Regions from separate parts of the Paenarthrobacter sp. YAF11_1 genome, predicted to be linked through region 1. Evidence: riboswitches for the same ligand, from Rfam matches in the RefSeq annotation. Region 1 holds a riboswitch; each other region holds the start of a gene.
What was found. Region 1 has a riboswitch for thiamine pyrophosphate ahead of thiC (phosphomethylpyrimidine synthase ThiC). Riboswitches for the same ligand answer to the same signal wherever they lie in the genome.
Positions count from the first base shown of each region.

Region 2: another riboswitch for thiamine pyrophosphate. It lies ahead of AB4Y77_RS07930 (ECF transporter S component); the one in region 1 lies ahead of thiC (phosphomethylpyrimidine synthase ThiC).
Region 3: another riboswitch for thiamine pyrophosphate. It lies ahead of thiO (glycine oxidase ThiO); the one in region 1 lies ahead of thiC (phosphomethylpyrimidine synthase ThiC).

Region 1 is NZ_JBFRDF010000001.1:26,255-32,788, forward strand. Features, by position in the region: gene AB4Y77_RS00170 (hypothetical protein) at 1-364, opposite strand, end outside; gene AB4Y77_RS00175 (VOC family protein) at 500-1,372, opposite strand; gene AB4Y77_RS00180 (amidohydrolase family protein) at 1,451-2,533, opposite strand; TPP riboswitch at 2,630-2,737, shown strand; gene thiC (phosphomethylpyrimidine synthase ThiC) at 2,733-4,586, shown strand; gene AB4Y77_RS00190 (alpha/beta fold hydrolase) at 4,569-5,291, opposite strand; gene ffh (signal recognition particle protein) at 5,357-6,534, opposite strand, start outside.
Region 2 is NZ_JBFRDF010000004.1:82,086-88,619, forward strand. Features, by position in the region: gene AB4Y77_RS07900 (Na+/H+ antiporter subunit D) at 1-1,310, shown strand, start outside; gene AB4Y77_RS07905 (Na+/H+ antiporter subunit E) at 1,307-1,873, shown strand; gene AB4Y77_RS07910 (monovalent cation/H+ antiporter complex subunit F) at 1,870-2,148, shown strand; gene mnhG (monovalent cation/H(+) antiporter subunit G) at 2,138-2,530, shown strand; gene AB4Y77_RS07920 (DUF4235 domain-containing protein) at 2,631-2,891, opposite strand; gene AB4Y77_RS07925 (NUDIX hydrolase) at 2,928-3,650, opposite strand; TPP riboswitch at 4,212-4,348, shown strand; gene AB4Y77_RS07930 (ECF transporter S component) at 4,426-5,046, shown strand; gene AB4Y77_RS07935 (ABC transporter ATP-binding protein) at 5,046-6,534, shown strand, end outside.
Region 3 is NZ_JBFRDF010000001.1:438,713-445,246, forward strand. Features, by position in the region: gene AB4Y77_RS02140 (TetR/AcrR family transcriptional regulator) at 1-150, shown strand, start outside; gene AB4Y77_RS02145 (DUF3107 domain-containing protein) at 201-425, shown strand; gene AB4Y77_RS02150 (hypothetical protein) at 461-763, shown strand; gene AB4Y77_RS02155 (4a-hydroxytetrahydrobiopterin dehydratase) at 857-1,192, opposite strand; gene AB4Y77_RS02160 (thiazole synthase) at 1,227-2,024, opposite strand; gene thiS (sulfur carrier protein ThiS) at 2,029-2,265, opposite strand; gene thiO (glycine oxidase ThiO) at 2,262-3,527, opposite strand; TPP riboswitch at 3,522-3,640, opposite strand; gene thiE (thiamine phosphate synthase) at 3,668-4,351, shown strand; gene AB4Y77_RS02180 (ferritin-like fold-containing protein) at 4,396-5,064, opposite strand; gene AB4Y77_RS02185 (TM2 domain-containing protein) at 5,220-6,161, shown strand; gene AB4Y77_RS02190 (RNB domain-containing ribonuclease) at 6,273-6,534, shown strand, end outside.

The DNA of each region.
Region 1 (6,534 bases):
CGTACTGGCGGGATTGAGCGGCAGCGAAGGGCATGTCGTCCTGCGCAGCCCAGGCCGCAGCAACGTCATCGAGGACGTTTTCCTCTCCTTCGCTCTCGTAAGTCAACAGCTCGGCCAGTGCCCGCACCATGGCTTCCGGGACACCCAGAAGTGCATCACTGGTGACATCAACCAGGGCAAGTTCATAGTCAGCACCGGCTGCGTGGACCGCCTGGCCGGCAAGGTCACCCAACTGCTCCACTTCGAAATCGGTAATGCCCTCAATCCTGACGGCGGGGCCGGTGACATCCGCGCCCTTATCCAGGGCTGCTGCCCGCTTGAGCGCTTCATCGTGGGTGGCTACAAAAATTTCGGCAAAGCCCATGGAAAGTACTCTCATTCCTTCGTGCTGACGGGGCGGCGGCACAAAACCCGATTGGTTCCATGCCGTCAATGCCCAGCCTAATGCAGGAGCAGGCAGTGCAGCGGGTGTGTGCCGGCGCAGCAGGAGTGGCGGTGCTTAGCGGACAGCGACCCGCAGTTTGTTCCGCCACGGATCCTCGAAGTGAAGTTCGGCGCCGGTGTGGTGGTTCTGCACTCCTGCGATCCTCAGGCGATCCGCCAGCGCCGCGACGTGGTCCGTGCCGGGTACCTCAATGAGCACTTCCCCCAGGCCCAGCGTGTCCTTGCGGGGCCCGGCGCCACGGCTGTTCCACACGTTCATGGCCATGTGGTGGTGGTAGCCGCCGGCGGAAACGAACAACGCCTGGCCATGCCAGCCCGCGGTCCGCTCAAAGCCCAGGGTTTCCACGTAGAAGTGCTGGGCAGTTGCGACGTCGCCCACTTGCAGGTGAACGTGTCCGATTCCGGCCTCCGCCTCGCGCTGTCCGGTCACCGCCGCTTCACTCAGGTGCTGCTGGAGGAATCGCTGCGGAGGCAAGGCAACATTGTCCATCACCACATTCTTGCCGTCCCACTGCCAGAGTTCACGCGGCTTGTCGCAGTAGAGCTCAATCCCATTGCCTTCAGGATCGGTAAAGTAGAACGCTTCGCTGACCAGGTGGTCGGCACTGCCCGCAAACGCGCGGGGCTCGTACTCGGCGGCGGTGGCGATGGTGGCAGCCAGTGAAGGCTGATCGTGGAAAAGAATGGCCGTGTGGAACAGGCCGGCCTCCCCGCGGCCTGGAATCTGGAGCCCTGAGGCCGGAGCAAGGTGCACCACGGGCTTTCCGACGCGCCCCAAGTAAAGCCCACCATCCTGCTCGGCCACGACGTCAAGGCCAAGGGCCCGCTGATAGTAGTCGCTCATGACCGTCATGTCGCCGACCTTGAGCATGACAGTGCCCATGGTCAGTTCGGCAGGCAGAAGATCCTGGCTGAGTGGTGTGGTCATGTGAAGCTCCCGAGTTCGAGGTGCCGCTCATCAGCACCGTTCCTACTTCTCTAAATTACTTGAAGCTTCAATTTATTCCTAACGGACCAAGGAACCCCGAAGAACGATGTGCTTGAGGTTGGAAACAGTCTCGAGCCGGATCCTGGGATCCTCGGAACACAGCACGACGTCGGCACTCGCCCCTTCGCTGATGCCTTCGGCTCCCAGCCACTCCCGGGCACGCCACGCCGCGGCGTCCACGACCGCCGCCGGCGGCAGGCCGGCGTCGTGCAATTCCTTCATTTCCTCGGCGATCCTGCCGTGCTTGATCACGCTTCCGGCGTCTGTGCCCGTGTAGATGGCCACCCCGGCCTCAAAGGCCTCCAGCACACGCTCACGCCGCCGCTCCCAAAGCCGCACCATGTGGTCCGCATAGACAGGAAACTTCGGAGCAGCCTGGGCAGCGATGTCCGGGAAGGTCGCGATATTGACCAAGGTAGGAACGATCGGCACGGACTGTTCCACCAAACGCGGAATGTGTCGTGGCAGCAGGCCGGTCGCGTGTTCAATGCAGTCGATGTCGGAATCCAGCATGTCGTCCACTGTGTCTTCGGCAAAGCAGTGGGCCGTCACCCTGGCACCTTCATCGTGGGCGGCAGAGATGGCGTCCTTGACGACTTTCGCGGGGAAGGAGGCAGCGAGGTCACCCACGCCACGGTCAATCCAGTCCCCCACCAACTTGACCCACCCGTCTCCATCCCGGGCTTCCTTCCGAACGGTCTCCACGAGTTGTTCCGGTTCGATTTCATGCCCCAAACCGCGGAGGTAGCGCCGGCTCCGGGCAATATGCCTTCCGGCCCGGATCAGCCGGGGCACGTCCGAACGTTGCTGGACCCAACGGGTGTCACTGGGTGATCCGGCGTCCCGGATCAGCAGAGTCCCTGCGTTGAGGTCAGCCTGGGCTTGGGCAAGGGTGGTCCGCTCGTCAACAGCGCCGCCCACTCCCAAACCGATGTGGCAGTGGGCATCAACGAAGCCCGGGAGGACCCAGCCATCTAGAACGCAGTCCGGTGCCTTCGTGGGGCGCACAAACGTCAAGGTGCCGTCCACGGACCACATCCCATGGCGCTGGTCGTTCCGTGACACGAGCACGGGTCCGGTGAATTCGATGATCTTGGCCATGGAAAAAGCCTAGTCCGCAAGTCCAAGGGAGTTCAGGTTGCTGCAACCCCGGACTCCATGTGACTGGGAGCCTCCGGGGAGCTGTGGTAGCTTCGTCTACGACCACACGGGGGCCCCTGCAGGGGCTGAGATCGGACTGATGCAGTCTGCGACCGTTGAACCTGTCCGGGTAATGCCGGCGAAGGAAGTGAGTAATCCTTTGAGCACCACCAAAACACAGCACAGCCCTGCCCAAAACCGGGCCGACTCCAGCGCAAAGACACCGGAATCCGTGACGCAATCGCTGAAATCCCATTCATTGGCCTACCTTGAGGACCCGGACCACGGGATCCGGGTGCCCGTCACGGAGATCGCTTTGGAGCCCTCCCCCAACGGCAAAGCAAACCCGGCGTTCCAGGTGTACCGCACGGCGGGTCCCGGCAGCGATCCCGTTGTAGGGCTTGAGCCTTTCCGCTCTTCATGGATCGAAGCCCGCTGTGACACCGTGGCTTACCGCGGACGGGAACGAAACCTGCTGGACGACGGCAAGTCTGCGGTTCGGCGCGGCGAAGCATCAGCAGAGTGGAAGGGCACTCAACCGGTGCCCCGCCGCGCCGTCGAAGGTAAAACCGTCACGCAGATGCACTATGCCAAGCAGGGCACGGTGACTCCGGAGATGCAGTTCGTCGCGTTGCGGGAGGGCTGCGACGTTGAGCTGGTCCGCAGCGAAGTCGCCGCAGGACGGGCGATCATTCCCAACAACATCAACCATCCCGAGTCAGAGCCGATGATCATCGGCAAGGCATTCCTGGTGAAGATCAACGCCAACATCGGCAACTCAGCCGTGACGAGCTCCATCGCGGAGGAGGTGGACAAACTGCAGTGGGCCACTCAGTGGGGTGCCGATACCGTCATGGATCTCTCCACTGGCGACGACATCCACACCACCCGGGAGTGGATCATCCGCAACTCCCCGGTCCCCATCGGGACGGTCCCCATCTACCAGGCGCTGGAGAAGGTCAACGGCGAGGCGAACAAGCTGACATGGGAGATATTCCGGGACACTGTGATCGAGCAATGTGAGCAGGGCGTGGACTACATGACCATCCACGCCGGCGTGCTTCTGCGATATGTGCCGCTGACCGCCAACCGGGTCACGGGAATTGTCTCCCGTGGCGGGTCGATCATGGCGGGTTGGTGCCTGGCGCACCATCAGGAAAACTTCCTCTACACGCATTTTGACGAGCTCTGCGAAATCTTCGCCCAGTACGACGTCGCCTTCTCGCTGGGCGACGGCCTGCGCCCGGGCGCAACCGCCGATGCCAACGACGCAGCCCAGTTCGCCGAGTTGGATACACTCGCCGAACTGACACAGCGGGCGTGGGAGTTCGATGTGCAGGTGATGGTGGAAGGACCTGGCCACGTGCCGTTCCACCTGGTGCGGGAAAATGTGGAACGCCAGCAGGAACTGTGCAAAGGAGCCCCCTTCTACACCTTGGGGCCCTTGGTCACCGATGTCGCTCCTGGCTATGACCACATCACCTCAGCCATCGGCGCCGCCGAGATCGCCAGGTACGGCACTGCCATGCTCTGCTACGTGACCCCCAAGGAACATTTGGGTCTTCCCAATAAGGACGACGTCAAGACCGGTGTCATCACGTACAAGATCGCAGCCCACGCCGCCGACCTCGCCAAGGGCCATCCGGGGGCCCATGAGCGTGACGATGCCCTGTCAAAGGCCAGGTTCGAATTCCGTTGGCGGGACCAGTTTGCCCTCTCGTTGGACCCTGTGACATCGGAAGCCTTCCATGACGAAACGCTGCCGGCCGAACCGGCCAAGACCGCCCATTTCTGTTCCATGTGCGGCCCCAAGTTCTGTTCGATGCGCATCAGCCAGGACATCCGTGACGAATACGGATCAGAAGAGGCGCAGACGGCCATAGCGGAAATGTACAGTGGCATGCGCGGAAAGAGCCAGGAATTCCTGGCATCGGGCGGAAAGGTCTATTTGCCGGAACTTCAGGTACCCGGCAGCCCAGGCACGGTTGAGGCCGGCTCAGGAAGCCTGAACTGACATGGCCCGTCCGACGTCGCCAACAAACGAGCGGATGATGTGATCGCCGTCCACTGAATCCTGGGGCCGGTGTCCTCCCGCAGCAACACGGCGGAGGGCGCCGGTTTCCTGGAGATAGCCGGCGATTTCTTCGTACAGGGGTTCCCACCCACCGGTGAGAACCAACGTGGGGACGCCGGGTACGATGTGCAGCGAAGCTTCCCAGGGCGGGGCTTGAAGCCTGAGCCTGCGGGCGGAACGGCGCGCTTCGGGAGTATCCAATCCCCCCGTTTCGGCAGAAAACGCCCGGCGGTAGTACTCACGTTGATAGTCGGCGTCGTTGAGCTGGCTCCGTACATCGAACAGCGGTGCCATGAGGGCACGGTGGGAAGCTGTGGCTGGAAGCTCGGCCGTCAGGGACAAACAAGCAGGCTCAACCAAGCTCAGCGAATACACCAGGTCCGGACGTTCGATGGCAGCAAGCATGGCGGAGATGGCACCTTGCTCGTGCGCAACGACGTGGCCACCTCCCGAATCCGCCAGGGCATTGATCACAATGGCAACGTCCGCGGCGACGCTCGATTCCACGGGGTCTGCGGCGGGGTCAAAGCCGTGCCGGCGCAGGAACAGCGCGTCATAAGCGAGGGCCATGCCGTGCTGTTTCGGCCATGCTGCAGCACCGAAGCTGCCCAGGCCGTGAAGGAAGACTACGCGCTGCTTATGCATTGGTTCAGCCTATTCCACGGCCCTGACATCCCAACTGCGACGCGGTTGGGGATGTCAGCCACGGCCTATTTGCCGAGGAACTTGTCGAAGCCCTTGGGAAGGTTGAGCGAAGAGGGGTCGAAGTCTGCCGCGCTCTGGCCGAAAGCGGCACCCGACGGTGCTGCCGAGGCTGCATTCGCCCGTTTGGCTTCGGCATCGCGCAGTTCCTGTGCTGCTTTGGCAGGGTTGCCTGAACGGGCCTTCTTCTTGGGCGCATTCTTGCCGCCCTTGCGGCCTCCGCCGGGTCCGCCAAGGCCAGGCATCCCGGGCATACCCGGCATACCGCCGCCTTGGGCAAGTTTCTTCATCATCTTCTGGGCCTGGGCAAAGCGCTCCAGCAGGCCGTTGACCTCGGACACGTGGACACCCGAACCCTTGGCGATACGGGCGCGGCGTGAGCCGTTGATGATCTTCGGAGCGACGCGTTCGTGCGGCGTCATGGACCGGACGATTGCTTCGACGCGGTCGATCTCCTTCTCATCGAAGTTCTCCAGCTGCTGACGGATGTTCTGCGCACCCGGCATCATCATGAGCATCTTCTTCATGGAGCCCATGTTGCGGATCTGCTGCATCTGGGCGAGGAAGTCGTCCAGGGTGAAGTCTTCCTGGTCGGCGAACTTCTTCGCCATCCGGGCAGCTTCGTCCTTGTCCCAGGCCTTCTCAGCCTGTTCGATCAAGGTAAGGACGTCACCCATGTCCAGGATGCGCGAAGCCATGCGGTCCGGGTGGAAGAGCTCGAAGTCATCCAGGCCTTCACCGGTGGAGGCGAACATCACCGGCTTGCCGGTCACGGACGCAACCGATAACGCCGCACCACCGCGGGCGTCGCCGTCGAGCTTGGACAGCACGATGCCCGTGAAGTTGACGCCTTCATCGAATGCCATCGCCGTGTTGACGGCGTCCTGGCCGATCATGGAGTCGATCACGAAGAGGACTTCGTTGGGGATGATGGCCTGGCGGATCCGGCGGGCCTGGTCCATCATCTCGGCGTCGACGCCAAGGCGGCCGGCGGTATCAACTATCACGACGTCGTGGAGCTTCTGGCGCGCTTCCTCAACGCCGGCCTTCGCGACGGCTACGGGGTCACCGGCCGGGTGCTCGAGCTCGGAGGTGGCACCAGGGTGCGGAGCGAACACCGGGACGCCGGCGCGTTGGCCCACCACTTGGAGCTGCGTGACGGCGTTGGGCCGCTGAAGATCGCAGG
Region 2 (6,534 bases), on a different contig from region 1:
TTGCCGTGTTGATTTACGCCACCGGCCAAGGCATGGCCGACGGCGACCAGGAAGCGCCCGTCTCGATATTCCACCCCACGTACCTGATCCTGGTGGCGGGCGTGTCCAACGCCTTCCTCACCGGCGATCTCTTCAACCTCTACGTAGGCTTCGAGATTCTGCTGACAGCGAGCTATGTGCTCATGACTTTGGGCGGCACCGGCCCGCGCATCCGCGCAGGCGTCACGTATGTGGTGGTGTCAGTGGTGTCCTCCGTGCTGTTCCTCATCGCCATCGCCATGATCTACGGGGCCACGGGGACCATCACCATGGCGGACCTGGCCATCAAGTTGGCGGAACTGGACCAAGGCACTCAAAACCTCCTGCACGTCATGCTTTTGGTGGCCTTCGGCATCAAGGCGGCCGTGTTCCCGCTGTCCTTCTGGCTCCCGGACTCCTACCCCACGGCACCGGCGCCGGTTACGGCCGTGTTCGCCGGGTTGCTGACCAAAGTTGGCGTCTACGCCATGGTCCGCACCGAGACGCTCTTGTTCCCTGGGGACACACTGAACGTTCCACTCATGGTGGTGGCGTTACTGACCATGGTGGTGGGCATATTAGGTGCGTTGGCCCAAAGCGACATTAAACGTCTCTTGTCCTTCACCCTGGTGAGCCACATCGGGTACATGGTGTTTGGCCTGGCCATGAGTTCAGTTGCAGGTTTGGGCGCAGCGGTGTTCTACGTGGCGCACCACATTACAGTGCAGACCAGCCTGTTCCTGGTCACAGGTCTCATAGAACGCAGGGGCGGCAGTTCATCCATTGACCGGTTGGGTGGCTTGGCCAAGCTTTCCCCGTTGCTGGCCCTGCTGTTCTTCATTCCGGCCATGAACCTCGCAGGCATCCCGCCGTTCTCAGGCTTCCTGGGAAAGCTGGGTCTCTTGCAGGCCGGCGTGGAGCTGGGAACACCCTTGGCCATCACGCTGGTGGTGGGTGGCGTGGTCACCAGCCTACTGACGCTGCTTGCAATCGCCCGCGTTTGGAACAGGGCATTCTGGCGCAAGCCCGAAGACGCTGAGTATCCGGACCCCGTGCTCCAGACTCCCGGAAACGTCGGCGTCTTGCCGCGGACCATGGTCGGTTCGACGGCGGGTTTGGTAGTTTTCGGTGTCGCGCTGACGGTCTTCGCCGGTCCGCTCTTCCAAGTCGCGGACGGTTCCGCAGGGATCATGTTGGACCGTTCGGCGTATATCCACTCGGTTCTGGGCGACTCGGTCGAGGTGCCACCGCTGGGGCCGGCCGAGGAAATGCAGACGGGTGATGCCAAATGAGCCGTAAGCCCATTTCGTTCCGCACCGAGCTGCCACTGCTCATTTGGTTGGTCATTGTCTGGGGCGCACTGTGGCGGGATTTCAGTCCAGGAAACCTGCTGTTTGGCGCGCTGATCGCCGTGCTGGTAGCCAAGCTGTTCTACCTTCCACCGGTGGAACTGAGCGGCAGGTTCAATATCCTGCGCGCCATTCCCTTCGCCCTGATGTTCCTCGCCAAAGTGGTGGCAGCGAGCTTCCTGGTGTTGTTCCTGGCCGTGGTCAAGGGGCCCAAGGTGCGCAGCGCCGTCGTCGCCGTTCCCTTGCGCAGCCACTCGGACCTGATGGTGACCGCTACGGGGCACGTCATCTCGCTGATTCCGGGCTCGCTGGTGGTGGAAGTGGACCGGTCGACGTCCACGCTGTATCTGCACGCGCTCAATATCTACGAAGAAGCGGACATCGACAAGATTCGCGAGGAAGTCCAGACCATTGAAGCGCGGCTGATCCGGATCATGGGCACGCCCGAAGAAGTGGAAGCCCTCAAAGCCGAAGTACGACCGGGAATGGAAGGGGCAGCTCGATGAAGGAAATGATCCTCGTGGTCACAGCGGTGATCCTCAGCCTGGCTGCCGCGGGCGCGATTGTCCGCATCGCCATCGGCCCTTCCCTGCTGGACCGCGTGCTGGCATCAGACGTCTTGCTGGCCATCCTGGGTGCTGCACTGGCGATCGACATGGCGATGAACAGGCACCTCAACAACCTGATGCTGCTGGTAGCCCTCGCGGTGATCGGATTCATCGGATCGGTGACCGTTGCACGGTTCGTTGCTGAACGGAGGGAACAGAACAATGAGTCCTGATGCCAACGGCGTGGATGTCGTGATCGACGCTGTCACTGCAGTGTTCCTGGTGGTGGGTGCTTTGATGTCCCTCGGCGCTGCGATCGGTTTGCTGCGATTCCCGGACCTCATGAGCCGCATGCACGCAGCCACCAAGCCCCAAGTGCTGGGACTGTTCCTCATGCTTGCTGCGATTGGCCTTCAAATGCGGACGTGGTGGGTATGGCCTGTTCTGCTGGTGGCGTGGATTTTCCAGTTGCTGACAGCACCTGTGTCCGCCCACATGGTGGGTCGCTCCGCCTACCGCACCAAGCACGGCCACCGCGAAATGCTCACCAAGGACGAACTCGAGGCCGTTGTTCAACGGGCGGCTGCCGGGCAAGAACCCCGGAACGACCGCTAAAAGTCCCAGTCACAGCAAACGCGGGGCCGCCGTGCGTCCACTGGTGTTCATTCCATCAGGTGGAGGTAAAGCGACCCCGCGTTGTTGTCTGTGGTTGAGGCTAGACGATGTCGTGGGTCTTGGCGAAACGTGCAATGGCACGCTGTGTGCCACGGCTGGCCAACACCTGAATCAAGGTGCTGACGAAGGCTGAGATCAGCGCAAAAGTCAGTGCTGAACGCAAGCTCGTTTCCATGTCGTCGTTGCCCAGGGGTGGTTTGTTGCCAGTGGCCTTTTCCCACCCTTTGTTGACGAGTTTGGTGCCGACGAAGCCCGCTCCGAGGCTCACTCCGGTACCCAGCAGCTTGAAGAAGAGGTTCATCCCTCCAGCCTAGCCGTCCATGGGCGAACTCAAGTGTCAGCGTCGGCTTTCGCGCTCCTTCAGGAACGCTGCCAAGGACCCCACCGGGGCCAACACTGGAACGACCGCGTGTTCCGCCGACCAGACAGCGTCCACGGTCTCAAATTCGGCGATTTCCTTGAGCAGGTAGTAGGTGGGCGGCATCAGCTTCAGCGTCCCGGCCGCCTCCGCCTCCAGAATTCCTTCCACCGGCATCCACAACGATTGCCAGGCCTCCGTGGTTTGATGCCGGGGCTCGGCTCCAGGGGAGGGTTTTGCAAGGTAGAAGTAGGTGTCAAAGCGCTTCGGCATGTCAGTGGGTGTGATCCAGTTGGCCCAAGGTCGGACGTCCGCGGCGCTGATGCTGAGCCCCGACTCCTCCTGGACTTCGCGGATGGCGGCGGTGAGGACCGTGCCTGCCTTGGTTTCGGCCTGCGCTGAGTTGGTGCCGGCACCCGAGTCGGAGTCGGTGCCGGTGCCGATGGAACTCGAACTCCAGGCGGCAGCGTGGCGTTGAAGCAGATCCGCTGGGTAGTCCCAGCCGGACGCGTCCGCAGCATCCACCCGGCCGCCCGGGAAGACCACCATTCCGGCAGCGAAGTCCATGGTGCTGACCCGGTGCTGGACGAACGCCTCGAGCCCGCCCGGGGAATCACGGAGCAGGATGACACTGGCAGCGAGCCGTGGCTCGGATATGGTGCCCTCGCCGACAGTGTGATCCTGACTGGGTGGATTGTTCATGAAAAGTGCCCCTTTGCCGCGGTCGAGTCTGCTGGATCATTCTCTCAGGTCTCGTTGTGGGGCCTGGTGTGCATGCCAAAACCGGCGCGAAGGGTGTAGAGCGGACCTCGCAACGCAAGGGGTTTTGTTGTGGGGCCTGGTGTGCATGCCAAGACCGGCGCGAAGGGCGCAGAGCGGGCCCCGCATCGCAGGGGGGTGTTGTGGGGCCTGGTGTGCATGCCAAGACCGGCGCGAAGGGTGTAGAGCGGACCTCGCAACGCAGGGGGTCTTGTTGTGGGGCCTGGTGTGCATGCCAAGACCGGCGCGAAGGGTGTAGAGGGGGCCTCGCATCGCAGGGGGTCTTGTTGTGGGGCCTGGTGTGCATGCCAAGACCGGCGCGAAGGGTGTAGAGGGGGCCTCGCAACGCAGGGGGTTTTGTTGTGGGGCCTGGTGTGCATGCCAAGACCGGCGCGAAGGGTGTAGAGCGGACCTCTCAACGTCCGATTGTGACCACCTGCCGGCCACGGACCAGCGCCCGCAACACGCGCAGGTGTAAACTGAACCAGCCCATCAGGGCAGATTTGATAACGACAGGGGAGCGCCGCCGTCGGACCTTGCAGAGATGCAGGAGACGCGAGGGCGCTGAGAGTGCGGACAGCCGCAGACCCTCGAACCTGATCCGGTTAGTACCGGCGCAAGGGAGTCGAGCTTCTCAGAGTGTCCGGATCCGGGCGGCGCAGGCCGGTTGGAAATCCGGGGAGCACTTTCCCCTCCTGTAACCTCAGGAGGCAGAAAAATGACCACGGTAAACGTGAAGAAGGCCAGTTACAACTGGCGTGTTGTAGACATCGTTGTGGCGGCTCTTATCGCCATCGCAGGCGGCGTGATCTTCTGGGCCTGGTCCCAGGGTGCCGCGCTGGTTTCCATCCCCATGAACGCGACGTATCCGCCGCTCACCGGCCTGATTGCCGGTGGCTGGATGATCCCCGCTGTACTGGGCATGCTCATTATCCGCAAGCCGGGCGCAGCGTTGTTCTGTGAAGCCGTCGCGGCCACCGGTGAGCTCATCATGGGTTCCCAGTACGGCACCACCGTCCTGATCTCCGGAGTCCTGCAGGGTTTGGGCGCAGAGCTCATCTTCGCCGCGTTCCGGTACAAGAAGTTCAACCTGCCCACGGCCCTCCTCGCGGGTGCCGGTGCGGGCCTCTTCTGCGGCCTGAACGACTCCTTCCTCCCGTGGGGCTGGAACATCGCCTATGAGGCCGTGGACAAGCTGGCGTACATCACTTTCACCACCATCTCGGGTGCCATCATCGCCGGCGCACTGTCCTGGATTGCCACCCGTGGCTTGGCGAAAACCGGCGTGCTGAGCTCCTTTGCATCGCGCAAGGCCGCGTCGGAGCCCGTCTTCAGCTGATGCCCGCCACGCAGAGCGGCAGCAACAACAGCAGCCCGGTACGGCCTGCCGCCATCTCCGCCGAGGGCTGGGGTTGGCGGCATGCCGGCCGGTCCACTCCGGCCATTCATGGGTTGGACCTCCGGATTGAACCGGGCGAGCGGGTTCTCCTTTTGGGACCTTCCGGTGCCGGCAAATCAACGCTGCTGCACGCCCTTGCCGGCGTGTTGGGCGATGAGGAAGACGACTCGGACGAGTCAGGTTCGCTGCTGATCGACGGCGTGGCGCCCCGGGAGCAGCGGGGCCGCGCCGGGCTGATGCAGCAGGACCCGGAAACGCAGGTGGTCTTGTCGCGGGTTGGCGACGACGTGGCCTTTGGTGCCGAGAACCTTGCTGTGCCGCGGGACGAGATCTGGTCCCGCGTCCATGAAGCGCTCGACGACGTCGGGTTGCGTACCGCTGCCGGCGGCGGTGTGGCGTTGGACCACCCAACGGCGGCACTCTCCGGAGGGCAGAAGCAGCGCCTTGCACTGGCGGGCATCCTGGCGATGCGGCCGGGCCTGATCCTGTTGGACGAACCGACCGCCAACCTGGATCCGGCAGGCGTTTTGGAGGTGCGTGACGCGGTGAAGCGCTGCCTCGACAAGACCGGCGCAACGCTGGTGGTGGTGGAGCACCGCGTGTCCGTCTGGAAAGACCTGGTGGACCGGATCGTGGTCCTGCAGCCGGGTTCCCTGGCGGCGGGAACGGGAACGGGAACGGGAACGGGAGGGGCAAAGGCCGGGGTCCTCTTGGACGGCCCGCCTGACAAGGTCCTGTCCGAAGCCCGCACCATGTTGATGGCTGCCGGCGTTTGGGTGCCTGGGTACGTTCCGGCCACCCGCGAACGGCGCAGCCAACCCCACAGCGCCCAACTGCTCCTTGCAGCCCAGGACCTCGCAGTTTCCCGGGAGAAGCCGCGGCGCAAGGGCTTCAAGACCTTCCCGCCGGTCCCAGTGCAAACGGGAATCACCGCGCAGGTCCGGGCCGGCCAAGCATTGACCATCACTGGAGCCAACGGCGCCGGAAAGTCCACGTTTGCGCTCACGTTGGCCGGCCTTCTTGCGCCGGTGGACGGCACGGTGAGTGCCGCCGTCGAGCTTTCCGAAGGGGCCGGCATTGACCCGTTCAAGTGGAAAGCAGACCAGCTGATTTCACGGATCGGTACGGTGTTCCAGGAACCGGAGCACCAGTTCGTCACGGGCAAGGTCCTGGACGAGCTCATGTTTGGGCCCAGGCATGTGGGCCGCGGCGAAGAACGCGTCGACGAACTGTTGGAGCGGCTGCGGCTTACGCATTTGGTGGATGCCAACCCCTACACCCTTTCCGGCGGCGAGAAGCGGCGGCTTTCGGTGGCCACCGTGCTGGCCGCGCACCCCAAAGTCCTGGTGCTCGACGAGCCCACGTTCGGTCAGGACGCCAATACGTGGGCCGAGCTGGCGTCGTTCCTTTCAGAGTTGTTGGACGCCG
Region 3 (6,534 bases), 410 kb from region 1:
CAGCTCCTGGGCCGGGGCCTGGCCGGAATGGCGCAGGTCAGCGCACGCTACTGGCTTGAAACGGACGGAAACCTTGACCTCGATGTGGCCAGTGATCTGATCTATCGTTTAGCTTGGCGCGGAATCAGTCGATTCCCCAAAGAGTCCTAGGCTACAAATAGAGGACTGACTTAATACTTGATTGGCTTGGAGGCCTTGCTGTGGAAGTAAAGATCGGCATTCAGAACGTTGGCCGTGAAATCGTGCTCGAATCCGCTTTGGATGCAGACGCGGTGGCCAAGATCGTGGCAGAGGCCGTGTCCAAGGGCTCGGAATTGCGCCTGACCGACGAGAAGGGCCGCCAGATCATTGTTCCCGGCAGTGTCCTGGGCTACGTGGAGATCGGAGCAGAGGAAGTCCGCCGCGTCGGTTTCGGTGCCCTCTAGGCCCTCCCCTTAACGCAGTCCGCAAAGGAGTCTTCATGCTTTCACTCGTCGTGGTGGTTCTGGCCACCGTAGCCACTGGTTTCATCGTGTGGGCCAACGACAAGAGGCACGGCAAGTACGGCATCGCTTTGCCGGCCGGCGTGTCGGTGGCTGTGGGCACCCTGAGCTGGATTGCGTTCATCAGTGCCGGTCTGGGCTACCAGCCCGGGGCAACCTGGATTCCGTGGGTCTTGCCCATTGTTGTGGGAACTGCCGCCGCCGCAGCGGTGGTGGTGTTCCTGGGCCGGACCCGCACCCGGCACGATACTGCGGCGCTCACCAAGGCACTGAGGCTCTAACAGCAACAAGGACAAAACGACAGTGACCGTCGCCCTCGGGCGACGGTCACTGTCGTTTAACTCCTTGCCACCATGGTCCGGGGTCAGATGCGTTCAAGCTTCCGGATACCGCTCCGGCTGGGCGGATGCACCCAGCCCGGCCGCGGCCTCACTCACGGAGGACGCAGCGGCGATGTCGCGCTGGGTGACTTTCCCGCCTGCGTCATGGGACACGTACCGGAGGTGGACCCTGTTGTAGCGCCATTCCAGATCGGGATGGTGGTTTTGCTGTTCGGCAATCTGTCCGATCGCTGCAATAAGCGCCAGAGCTTCGGCCGCCGTCGGGGTTTTATAGACGGTAACCAGGCCGTCCTGGTCCTTCCAGTCGGGAAGTTCCCGGAGGGCAGCTTCGACATCCGCCCGGGTCAGGTGGTCTTGGTTCCCCGCCACTGCTGCTCCTTCTCCCGAAGACACTGCCGGACGCCTAGAGGAACTCTGCCCGGCCTTCCATGGCCGACGACGCCAAAGCGTGCTCACGCCGCGGAATCCGTCCTGCCTGCTTGGCCAGCCTACCGGCGATCACGGCGTGTTTGAAGGCCTCACCCATCTGCACCGGGTTCTGTGCGCGGGTTACAGCGGTGGCCAGAAGCACGGCGTCGCAGCCCAATTCCATGGCGAGGGCGGCATCGGAGGCGGTCCCTATTCCTGCGTCGAGCACCACGGGGACTGAGGCACGGGACACGATGAGTTCAATGTTGTGCGGGTTCAGGATGCCCAGGCCGGTTCCGATCGGCGAGCCGAGGGGCATCACAGCGGTGGCACCCAGGTTTTCGAGGCGCAAAGCCAGGACGGGATCATCATTGGTGTAGGCAAAGACCTTGAATCCACGGTTCACCAGCTGTTCCGTTGCTTCGACGAGTTCCACAGCGTCTGGAAGGAGGGTGTGTTCGTCGGCGATGACTTCCAACTTCACCCAGTCCGTTTCCAGTGCCTCGCGTGCCAGTTCTGCGGTCATCACGGCATCCTTGGCGGTGAAGCAACCGGCGGTGTTGGGCAACACTCGGATGCCGTGGTCCACCAGGAGCTGGAAGAGTGATCCTGTTTCAGCGGGTGAGTAGCGCCGCATGGCTACTGTGGTGAGCTCAGTTCCGGATGCCAGGAGCGCTGCGCCCAGGCCGTCCAGGCTCGGCGCACCTCCCGTCCCCATGATCAAGCGGGAGCCGAAGTGGACGCCGTCGATCTCCAGTGCGTCAGTATGGACCTCTGTGTTTGCTGTCGTCATGATGTCAGCCTCCTTGGACTGCGGTAACAAGTTCGAGTTCGTCTCCGTCGGCGAGCGCCGTTGCGGACCATTGGCTGCGCGGCACCACTTCGGAATTACGGGCGACGGCGACACCAAGCTTGCCGCCGTCGGCTGCCTGTCCGCGGTGGTCCAGGACGCGGCCGGTGACGGCTGTGACCAAGGTGCTGACTGAAGCGTCCTCCGGCACTGCGTGATCGGATCCGTTGAGTTTGATGTTCATGCTGTTTCCTTGCTGGGAGCGTGTGCCGGCGTGAGCGCCCGCGCTGTCGATGGAGTGGCCGTGAAGCGGTCCGGGCGGAATGGGGCCCACCGGGGGTCTGACGAGCCGTTGATCAGCCCGCCCACGATCCGCGCGGCCGCGGGCGTCAGGAGGACGCCATGCCGGAAGAATCCTGTGGCGATCACCAGGCCATCAACATCCCCGCTGGAACCGGCGACCCGTCCAAGCAGCGGGGCGTTGTCCGGGGTGCCGGGGCGGGCCCGGGCCGTCGCTTCGAGCAGTTCAAGTTCCGCCACCGCGGGGACTAATGCTTGGGCGTCCCGCAGCAACTGGTAGACGCCCCCGGCTGAGACCGCGTTGTGGGATGAGGACAGTCCGTCCTCGCGTTGGGTGGCCCCGATGACTACCGTGCCGTCGTCCCTGGGCACGATGTAGACGGGCACTCCGCGGACCATCCCTCGGACGGTGGAAGTGAGCAGGGGCCGGAGGTGTTCAGGCACCCGAAGCCTGAGGATGTCGCCATACACGGGCCGCACGGGAAGGCTGAGCCCGTCCGGCAGCCCCTCAAGGCCTGCCGCCCCCAGTCCGTTGGCGACCACCGTTTCTGTGGAGTGGACAGCGGCACCGGACGTGAGTTCCACGCCGGAGACCCGCCCTCGGTCCCACAGCAAGCGGAGCGCCGTCGAGGCCACGGCAAACCCGTCCCCAGCCCCCGAAACCCAGCTGGAGTCGCCGGCCGTGTGGCGTCCCAATCCTGACAGCAGGCATGCCGCGAGCTTCCGGGGATCAACCTGGTGATCGGCGGGAATATCGAAGGCACTGGAAATTTGGGGGCTGAGGAGGGGTTCGCGGTCCCGGGCGTCGCGCAACGACAGCGGCTCAACCCCGAGGCCTGCTGCGAGCTGCACCGCACGGAGGTCTGCCAGCGCCCTGCGGTCCGCGGCGTCGGCACCCACGGCGATTGTCGGCGTCGTGCGGTATCCGGTGTCTTCTCCTCCGCGGGTCAGGCTTGCGGCGAAGGACGGCCAAAGCCGTGACGATTCCAGCATCAGCTCAAGGAGGTCTTCCTCCTGGTAATGCAATTCACTCACGGGGGCGAGCATTCCGGCGGCAGCGAATGTGGCTCCGGCAGCCGGTGCGGGATCGATCACCACCACTGAGCGGCCAAGTCGGCGTGCTTCGCTGGCGATGCCCAGACCGATGATGCCGCCACCAATGACAGCCACATCGGCATGCATGGAGGTTTGGCGGGGATCTGCCATTCCGGTTTCCTTCCCTACGCCGGTACTAGCCGGATCAGGTCAAGCGGTCGGCGCTGAAGCCCTCTCAGCCGGACAGTCATATAGCGAACGTCGCGGCTCCCGCAGTACGTGCCCAGTTTAGAGGAACTACTCTGGTTTCCATGACCCCGACTGATGCCCTCGCCACCGCCCGCCTGTATCTGTGCACTGATGCCCGGAAACGGCAGGGCGATTTTGAAGACTTTGTGGACGCTGCCTTTGAGGGCGGGGTGGACATCATCCAGCTGCGCGACAAGACCCTGGAAGCAGCCGAGGAATTGGAGCTGTTGGCGGTCCTGCAAGGAGTTGCGCAACGTCATGGACGGCTCTGGGCTGTCAACGATCGCGCCGATGTTGCCAGCGTTTCCGGGGCTCCGGTGTTTCACATCGGGCAAAAGGACCTGCCGTTGACGGTGGCTCGGACGTTGCTTCCGGAGCCCGTAACGATCGGCCTCTCCACCCACTCCCCCGAGCAGGTAAATGCCGCCATCGCAGCATCACCAGGACAGGGAGGCCTGGACTATTTCTGTGTAGGCCCCGTCTGGGCAACGCCCACCAAACCCGGCCGGGAAGCCGTGGGCCTGGACCTGGTCACATATGCCGCAGAAGCGAGCAAGCGTGCAGATGAGACCACCGGCGGTGCCGTAAACCTGCCCTGGTTCGCCATTGGCGGGATCGATCTCAGCAATGTGGAGCAGGTACTGGCTGCCGGAGCCAGCCGGATTGTGGTGGTCCGCGCCATCACTGAAGCTGCGGATCCGACGACGGCGGCCAAGTCGCTGCTGGAAGCGCTGGACACCGTCTGAGCCTGGCCGCTTAAAGCCTTTCGGACATAAGCCCGGCCAAGCCGCTATGCAGTCAGGCCCAGGGCCGTCATCCGGCGTGAGTGCCGCTCGGCGAGCTCGCCCGTCAGTCTCTTGACTGCGGCGCGGGCATCTCCACCGCTTTTCAGTGTTGGCCCCAACTGTGGATGCTCCATGCCCACCCTCTGCGCCTGCGTCAGCGCTTCCCCCACCAGCCGGCGGCCCCACAACGCCAGTCGCGAGGCGAGTCGAGGGTCATCGGCCAAGGCCCGCCGCAGCAGGACCCGAAGTACCTCGGTTGCTTGGTCGGGAGAGGCAACCCGGTCCACGAACTGCTGTGTTGTTGGATCCAGGAAGGCAGCGACAGCCCGGTAGAAGTCCGAGGAGACGGTGTCGATGACGTATGCCTTCATCACGGATTCGAACCAGTCCCCGGGCTTGGTGCGTTCATGGAAGTGATCGAAGGAACGCTGGAACGGCAGCATGGCTTCCTCGGGATCGAGGCCCATTTCCGCGAGCCGATCGCTCAGCAGCGCGAAGTTTCCGTACGCGCCGACGGCAATTTTTGCCAGCACCGACCGGTCATGGAGCGTGGGGGCGTATCGGGAATCGAACGAAAGCCGGCCGAAAGCCGACAACTCGCCGTAGGCCATGGCACCCAGCAGTTCCGCGGCGAGTTGTCTGGCAGAAGGTGCCACGTCCCGGGAAGTGCCCATGATCCAAGACTATCCCCGGCTTTCCACATCCCGCCCGCGGAGATTTGCTGATTGCCGCGCTGGTCCTACTAGGCTGATTGGAAGTGAGTTGACCGCCAGGCCTGCCGCAGGCCGCGTGTCCTCCTCCTCGCACCCACTCCCCTGAAGGATGTTCCATGAGTAACCCGAGCTACCCGCCCGCGCCCCACAACGGGAACGGCGCTCCACCAGTACCCCCTGCACCCGGTGCTTTCGGCAACCAGTACCAAGGCGGGCAGCAGACCTACCAGCCGGGCCCGGGTTCCAGCCCTTATGGCGCTCCCGGAATGGGCACTCCGGCCAAGTCCTTCATGGTCACCTGGATCCTGTCATTGCTTCTGGGTGGCCTCGGTGTCGACCGTTTTTACCTGGGAAAGATCGGCACCGGCATTGCCAAGCTGCTCACTGCGGGCGGACTCGGCATCTGGTCCATCGTGGACCTCATCATCACGCTGACCGGCAACGCGCGGGATAAGGAAGGCCGCCCGCTGCTGGGTTATCCCGAAAACAAGAAGAAGGCCTGGATCATCACGATCGTCGTATGGTTCGCCGGCCTGGTGGTTGGAATCGTGTCCACGGTGCTGTCCCTGACGCTGGTGGCTGCTGCGGTCCAAGGACAGGCCACCCCCGTCCCCGCCGTCCCGTCGGCCTCACAAGAGGCCCCCGCCCCTTCCCAGGGCCCTGCCGCCAACGGCAATTCCTTCGAGGTCACGGTGTCGGAGGGCAACACTGCCAAAGTCACCGTCCTTGACTCCGGATACACCACCGAAATCCCGGAAATGGCCTACATGAAGCCGCTCAATGGTGGTTTCCTCCTGCTGGAGGTTTCCTGGGAGACCACGGCCGGATCCAGCTTTGCCGCGCCCAGCAACTTCGACGCCTTTGATGCTGATGGCAAAGAGGGCGACCGGATCTTCCTTGACAGCGGCCTGGGCGCTCTGAGCTCCGGCGATGTCGCCGTCGGTGACGTACAGCAGGGCGTCATTGCCTTCGACATCAAGAACGGTCCCACCACAGTGGTCATCAACAATGACTTCGGGGACAAGGCAGCCACCTTCACTTTGACCCCGGCCAACTGACCGCCGATTTGGCCAGACCAGCTGTACCGAAAGCCCGTTGCCCGTTGTGGCAACGGGCTTTTGCGTGCGGCAGCCAAGACTATCCGCAGGTTTCGGGCTACGCTGATTTTCGTGTCACATCATCGGATAGCGCCCAACGTCGACGATTCGTCGGACCAGCTCGCTGCAGCCCTTGCGGCCTTGAGGTCGGAGTTGGAACTCCCCACTGCGTACCCGGCCGAGGCAGTCCAAGAGGCACAGCGGGCCGTGGAAAACCTCAAGCTTCCGGACCAGGACTTGCGGGAGATCCCCTTTGTCACCATCGACCCCGCTACGTCCACTGACCTGGACCAGGCGCTGTTCATTGATCGTGCCGGGGACGGCTACAAAGTCC